Regions from separate parts of the Kitasatospora sp. NPDC087315 genome, predicted to be linked through region 2. Evidence: riboswitches for the same ligand, from Rfam matches in the RefSeq annotation. Region 2 holds a riboswitch; each other region holds the start of a gene.
What was found. Region 2 has a riboswitch for thiamine pyrophosphate ahead of ACIO5D_RS21665 (purine-cytosine permease family protein). Riboswitches for the same ligand answer to the same signal wherever they lie in the genome.
Positions count from the first base shown of each region.

Region 1: another riboswitch for thiamine pyrophosphate. It lies ahead of thiC (phosphomethylpyrimidine synthase ThiC); the one in region 2 lies ahead of ACIO5D_RS21665 (purine-cytosine permease family protein).
Region 3: another riboswitch for thiamine pyrophosphate. It lies ahead of thiO (glycine oxidase ThiO); the one in region 2 lies ahead of ACIO5D_RS21665 (purine-cytosine permease family protein).

Region 1 covers NZ_JBIUYD010000015.1:197,508-199,764, reverse strand. The annotation lists gene ACIO5D_RS22765 (flotillin family protein) at 1-695, opposite strand, end outside; gene ACIO5D_RS22760 (hypothetical protein) at 799-1,005, opposite strand; TPP riboswitch at 1,159-1,293, shown strand; gene thiC (phosphomethylpyrimidine synthase ThiC) at 1,289-2,257, shown strand, end outside.
Region 2 covers NZ_JBIUYD010000014.1:202,709-204,965, reverse strand. The annotation lists gene ACIO5D_RS21670 (S1C family serine protease) at 1-421, opposite strand, end outside; TPP riboswitch at 677-826, shown strand; gene ACIO5D_RS21665 (purine-cytosine permease family protein) at 915-2,257, shown strand, end outside.
Region 3 covers NZ_JBIUYD010000009.1:37,389-39,645, reverse strand. The annotation lists gene ACIO5D_RS14635 (NAD(P)/FAD-dependent oxidoreductase) at 1-1,061, opposite strand, end outside; TPP riboswitch at 1,168-1,280, shown strand; gene thiO (glycine oxidase ThiO) at 1,275-2,257, shown strand, end outside.

The DNA of each region.
Region 1 (2,257 bases), on a different contig from region 2:
CTGTTGCGGGTGGCCTCGGCCTTGCGCGCGGCGGCCTCCTGCTCCGCCTCGGTGGCCATCCGGTCGGCCTCGGCCTGGGCGATCCGGGCGTCCCGCTGGACGGCGGCGGCGTGCGGGATGGCGAGGTTCTTGATGTAGCCGGTGGGGTCGATGATCTCCTGGATCTGCAGGGTGTCGATGATCAGCCCGAGCTTCTCCATCTCCAGCCCGGAGGCGGCCCTGGTCTCCCCGGTGAGCCGCTCGCGGTCCCTGATCATGTCCTCGACGGTGAGCCCGCCGACGATCGAGCGCAGGTGGCCGGCGAAGACGTTGTGGACGCGCTGGCTGATCAGCTTCTGCTGGTCGAGAAAGCGCCGGGCGGCATTGGCGATGGAGACCTCGTCGTCGCCGACCTTGAAGATCACCACGCCTTTGACGTGGACCGGGATGCCCTGTGAGGTGACGCATTCGACGTTCAGCTCGGCCTCGTTGAGGTCCAGTGAGAGCCGGCGGACACCCTGGAGGCCCGGCGTGACGAAGGTCCCGCGGCCGGTGACGATCCGGAAGCCCAGACCGTCGCCGACCCCCTCGGTCCGGTGCCGGGAGCCGGAGATGATCAGAGCCTCGTTGGGCTCCGCCACCCGCCACATGAGTTTGAAGAGCGTGATCCCGAAGACCAGCGCGGCGACGACGGCCCCCGCGATGATGAGCACCATGGTTCAACTCCCCCTTCCGGCGCATGAGATGCGCCGGTTCGGATTGTCCGCTCAGGGCAACTCGAAGGAAAGGGAAGTGACGTGACGGGCTGTCACAAGCGTGTCACGGGAAGACCGGTGCCACATAGACGGTCCGGGGCGGGTGGTACTCGACCACCACCACCGGTGTGCCGACCGACAGCCGGTCGCCCGGTACGGCGAGGTAGGCCAGGAAGGCCTCCGTCCCCTGGCGCTCCCTGACGTGCACCATCACCTCGCCGACCAGACCGGCTCCGACCGGACCGGTGACCCGCCCTGTGCTTCCGACCACTACGGCCTCCCTCGTCGCCTGCCCGTGTGACTGCCAGTCTGCCGGGCCGGGCTCCCCCGGTGGGCCCGCCGGCCGAATCGCCGGGCACCGACCCCCTCTGGACCAGCCGCGATCGGCTCGCTACGGTGTTGGACGTCATGCGCGGGCAATACCGCCTGCGGACACGGGAGCTCGGAGCACCGGGCTGAGAGGGCGCTGACCGGGACGTCGCTGGACGTGCCGAACGCTGCGCCGACCGCAGGAACCTGACCGGGTAATGCCGGCGTAGGGAGTTGAAGGTCTGATGACCACTTTTGATGCACAGCCGCAGTCTGCCCAGAACGCCGCCGTCAGCAGCGCGGGCACCGGCTATCCGACCCCGGCCTGGCGCAAGGCCTACCGCGACGGGTCCCGCCCCGACCTGCGCGTTCCGTACCGCGAGGTCGTGCTCACCAACGAGAAGAGCGTCCCGCTCTACGACACCTCCGGGCCGTACACCGACCCGGCGTACGAGCCCGACGTACGGCGCGGCCTGCCCGCGCTGCGCGACGCGTGGATCCGCCAGCGCGGCGACGTCGAGGAGTACGACGGCCGCGAGGCCCGCCCCGAGGACGACGGGATCAAGCACACCTCGCCGCGCGGCGGAAACCTGAAGAACCTGGACGCCGTCTTCCCCGGCCGCCCGCGCCGCCCCCTGCGCGGCCGCGGCGACGCCGCAGTCACCCAGCTCGGCTACGCCAAGCGCGGCATCGTGACCCCGGAGATGGAGTTCGTCGCCCTGCGCGAGGGCCTGGCGCCGGAGTTCGTCCGCTCCGAGGTGGCGCGCGGCCGGGCCGTCATCCCGGTCAACGTGAACCACCCCGAGGTCGAGCCGGCCGCCATCGGCACCAACTTCCTGGTGAAGATCAACGCCAATATCGGCAACTCCGCCGTCACCTCCTCGATCGAGGAGGAGGTGGAGAAGATGACCTGGGCCACCCGCTGGGGCGCGGACACCGTGATGGACCTCTCCACCGGCCGCAACATCCACACCACCCGCGAGTGGATCCTGCGAAACTCCCCCGTGCCGATCGGCACCGTGCCGCTCTACCAGGCGCTGGAGAAGGTCGACGGCAAGGCCGAGGACCTCAGCTGGGACGTCTACCGCGACACCGTCGTCGAGCAGTGCGAGCAGGGCGTGGACTACATGACCGTCCACGCCGGAGTGCTGCTGCGGTACGTCCCGCTGACGGCCCGCCGCAAGACCGGCATCGTCTCGCGCGGCGGCTCGATC
Region 2 (2,257 bases):
CCGGTGCCTCGGCGAGCGCCGGGGCGGGCGCGGCCGGCGGCCCCGCCGGGGCGGGCGGCACGACCGGCGGCGGGGCGTCGATGTACCCCGGGCCGGGGTGGCCGGCCTCGACCGGGGCGGGCGCGGACACGGGAGCGTCGGCAGCCGCGGCCGCGGCGGGTGCCTCGGCCGGCGCCGGGGCGCTGATCTTGCTGAACGCCAGCGTCGGCGTGGATCCGCCGGCCGCCGGAGCGGCGGGCGCGGCGGGCACCGCCGGTGCCACGTCGGTGGTGGTCCGGTCGGCGGGCGCCTGTGCGGGGGTGGCAGCGGCGGACGCGGACTGCTGCGCCGGACCGTCATGAGCGGGACCCACCACCCCCTGGCCGCCGGAGGGCTGTTCCCCCTGCGGCCCGGTGGACCCAACCTCGCGCTCGGTGCTCACGGACGACCTCCATAGCTGACAGGACCAAGAAGCATAGTTTTTCGCACACTCGATTCGATTGCCGTAAGGACCCTTCTGAAGAAGTCATAAGAATCCTTAGCCAGGTCCGACGGCCCCGTCCGGAAACCCGGCCGAACGCCCCCGAACCACCACCCCCACCGGCCGCTCGCCCACCGCCGCCGGATGTCCCTCGCGGCCGGGGCGCCCAGCGCCTGGCCTTGGCGTTCACCCCCGTGCCGGTTAGCCTGTCGCTCACAACTGACACGCGGGAGCTTGGACCTTCCCAGGCTGAGAGTGCGCTGGTCGACCGTACGCCACGACGTCCGTGGGCGGACCGTCGAGGGGGCGCTGACCGCCGGAACCTGTCCGGGTAATGCCGGCGTAGGGAGTATCGGCCATGCCGCCTGCTTCGCCATCCTCTTCTTCGGGCGCGCCCGCGTCCAAGGGTTTCTCCGAACCGTCCACGACCGTTCACTCCGACGCCGGTCCCCCCGTGCCCGGTTCCGCCGCCGTGCCCGGCTCCCCCACCGCGACCGGTGCCGCCGCGGCCACCGCCGTCCTGGACCGGCCGGACCGGTCCGAGCGGGTCGAGGCGCCGCTCGTCCTGGACACCGAGCCGCCGCGCACGCTCCGCTTCCGCGACCACTTCGCGCTCTGGATGAACCTCGGCGTCAGCCTGATCGGCTTCACCACCGCCGCCACCGTGCTGGGCGCGCGGGGCAGCGAGCTCTCCCTGGCCGCCGCCGTGACCGCGATCGCGGCCGGGACCGTGGTCGGCACCGCGATGCTCGGTGTGGCCGCCCTGATCGGGGCCCGTACCGGCGCACCGGCGATGGCGAACCTGCGCGGGCTGTTCGGGACGAAGCTCTCGTACGTGCCGACGGTGCTGAACATCGTCCAGTGCGTCGGCTGGGGCGTGTACGAGCTGCTGGTGATCGCGATGGGCGCGCAGACCGTCGTCCACACCGAGGGCTACCGCTGGGCCTTCGTCCTGCTGGCGGGCGCGCTGACCACCGCGCTGACCATCTGGCCGCTGGGCTCGATCGCGGTGCTGCGGCGGTTCGTCGCCGGGGCGGTCGCGGTCGCGATGGTGTACTTCACCGTCCAGCTGGGCCGGCACGGCGTGCCGGACCCGGGCGCGGGCAACTGGCACGGCTTCCTGAAGGCCACCGACGCGATGATCGCGGTGTCGATCTCCTTCGTGCCGCTGGCCGCCGACTACACCCGGCACTCGCGCACCCCGCGCGCCGCGTTCTGGGGCAGCTTCTCCGGCTACACCGTCGCCCAGGTCTGGTGCTACGTGCTGGGCCTGATCGCGCTGCTGCAGTCCGGCGGCGACCCGGACCGGATCTTCGACTCCTTCCTGGGCGTCTGGGCCGGCTGGGCGTTCCTGCTGGTGCTGGTCCTGCGCGAGACGGACCAGTCCTTCGCCAACGTGTACTCGACCGCGATGTCCGTCCACAACCTGCTGCCCAGGGTGGACCGCCGGGTGCTGACCGGCGGGACCGGGCTGCTGATCACGGTGCTGGCTCTGCAGATCACCGAGTTCACCGACTCCTACTACGCCTTCCTGGGCCTGATCGGCTCGGTGTTCGTGCCGATGTTCGCGGTGCTGGCGGTCGACTACTTCCTCGGCGCCGGCCGGCGCGGCTGGAACCTCTCCGCCGACGCGCCGTCCCGCCGGCTGATGCTGCTGCCGTGGGCGCTGGGCTTCGTCGTCTACCAGCTGATCGCGCCGACCGCGATCGCCGGCTGGTGGACGGACTTCTGGACCTCCGTCCAGGAGGCGCTGCACTTCACCCCGCAGGAGTGGACCTCGGCCTCGCTGTTCGGCTT
Region 3 (2,257 bases), on a different contig from region 2:
ACACCGTCGCGCAGCCAGAGCACCGACCAGGACGGCTCCCCGGGTGAACCGCGCCACAGCGGCTCGTCACCGGCCCCGTGCCGCCCGGCGTACTGGACCATGCGGCCGAACTGCTCCGACCAGAAGTACGGCACCGGATCGTAGGGCGCCTGCGCGCCGAGGACGGCGGCGGCCGCCGCCGCGCCGGACTGCAGCGCGTGGTCCCAGTGCTGGACGGCCAGCCGGACGCCGGAGCGCGCCGACGGATAGCTGACGCAGTCCCCCGCGGCGAAGACGCCGGGCAGGCTGGTGCGCAGCCGCTCGTCCACCAGGACGGCACCGGCCGCGTCCAGTTCGACGCCGGAGCCGGCCAGCCAGCCGGTGGCCGGCCGGGCGCCGATCCCGACCAGCACCTCGTCGGCCGGCAGGTGCGAGCCGTCCGCCAGCAGCACCGCGCCGGGCTCCACCGCCGCGACCCCGACGCCGCAGCGCAGGTCCACCCCGGCCTCGGCGTACCAGGCGGCCATCGCCCGGCCGATCCCGGCGGGCAGCGCGCCGGGGACGGGCGCCGGGCCCATCTCGACGACCGTGACCTCGCACCCCGCCGCCCGGGCGGCGGTGGACACCTCGGCGCCGATCCAGCCCGCGCCGACCAGCACCAGGCGCAGGCCCGGCCGGAGCAGGGCACGCAGCGCCAGCGCGTCGTCCAGGGTGTGCAGCAGGTGCGCGCGCTCGGCGCCGGGCAGGGCCCGCGGGGCGGCACCGGTGGCGATCACCAGCGTGCCGTACGGCAGATCGCCGGCGTCGGTGTGCAGCACCCCGGGGGTGAGGCCGGTGGCGCGGCGGCCGGTGAGCAGTTCGACGCCCAGGTCCGCGAAGTCGAGGTCGAGGGTGGTGGCATCGGCCTTGCCGAGCAGCACCTCCTTGGAGAGCGGCGGCCGGTCGTACGGCGCGTGGGGCTCCTCGCCGACCAGCACGATCCGCCCCTGCCAGCCGCCCTGCCGCAGCCCCGCGGCGCACTGCGCCCCGGCCAGCCCGGCCCCGACCACGACCACCTGATCCGTCCCGCTCAGCTCTGCCACGCCGTCACTGTACTCAGCGGCGGCCGTCCGTCCGGGCCCCACCCGGGCTCGGGTCCACCCCTCGTACGCGCCTTCGGCCGGGGCGGGACGCGGAGTTAAGGTGGTGGCACCAATTCACGGGAGCCCGGCGGACCGGGCTGAGAGGCGGGCTGACACGGCCTGCGACCGTCCGAACCTGATCCGGGTCATACCGGCGAAGGGAGAGCAGCGACTTTGACACGCTTGGCCAAGGGCGCGCATGCCGACGTCCTGGTGATCGGCGGGGGCATCATCGGCCTCGCCGTCGCCTGGCGCGCGGCCCGGCGCGGGCTGGGGAACATCGTGGTGATCGACCCGGCGCACGGCGGCGGCGCCGCCCGGGTCGCGGCCGGCATGCTCGCCCCCGTCACCGAACTCCAGTACGGCGAGGAGCCGTTGCTCCGCCTCGGGATGGCATCCAACGAGCGCTATGCCGCCTTCGCCGCCGAACTCACCGAGGCGAGCGGCGGCCAGGACACCGGCTACCGCCAGTGCGGCACCGTCGCCGTCGCCCTGGACTCCGACGACCGCGCGGAACTGCGTGAACTGCACGCCTTCCACCAGCGGCTCGGCCTGGACTCGCACTGGCTCACCGGCCGCGAGGCCCGCAGGCTCGAACCCATGCTCGCCCCCGGCGTCCGGGGCGGTCTGCACGTCACCGACGACCACCAGGTGGACGGCCGCCGGCTGGCCAGGGCGCTGGTCCTCGCCTGCGAGCGGGCCGGCGTCCTGCTGCACCGCGCCGAGGCCACCGAACTGCTGGTCGAGAACGACCGCGCGGTCGGCGCCCGGCTGGACACACTGGAGACCGTCACCGCCGACCGGATCGTGCTCGCCGCCGGTCCGCACAGCCACCGGCTGCCCGGCCTGCCCGAGGGCGTGCTCCCCGCGATCCGCCCGGTGAAGGGGCAGATCCTGCGGCTGCGGGTGCCCGAGCCGTACCGGCCGTTCCTCTCCCGCAACGTGCGCGCGGTGGTGCGCGGCCGGCACCTCTATCTGGTGCCCCGGGAGAACGGCGAGCTGGTGATCGGTGCCACCAGCGAGGAGCAGGGGTACGACACCACCGTCACCGCCGGCGGGGTGTACGAGCTGCTGCGCGACGCGCACGAGCTCGTCCCCGGCATCACCGAGCTGCCCCTGGTGGAGACCTCCGCCGGACTGCGCCCCGGCTCCCCGGA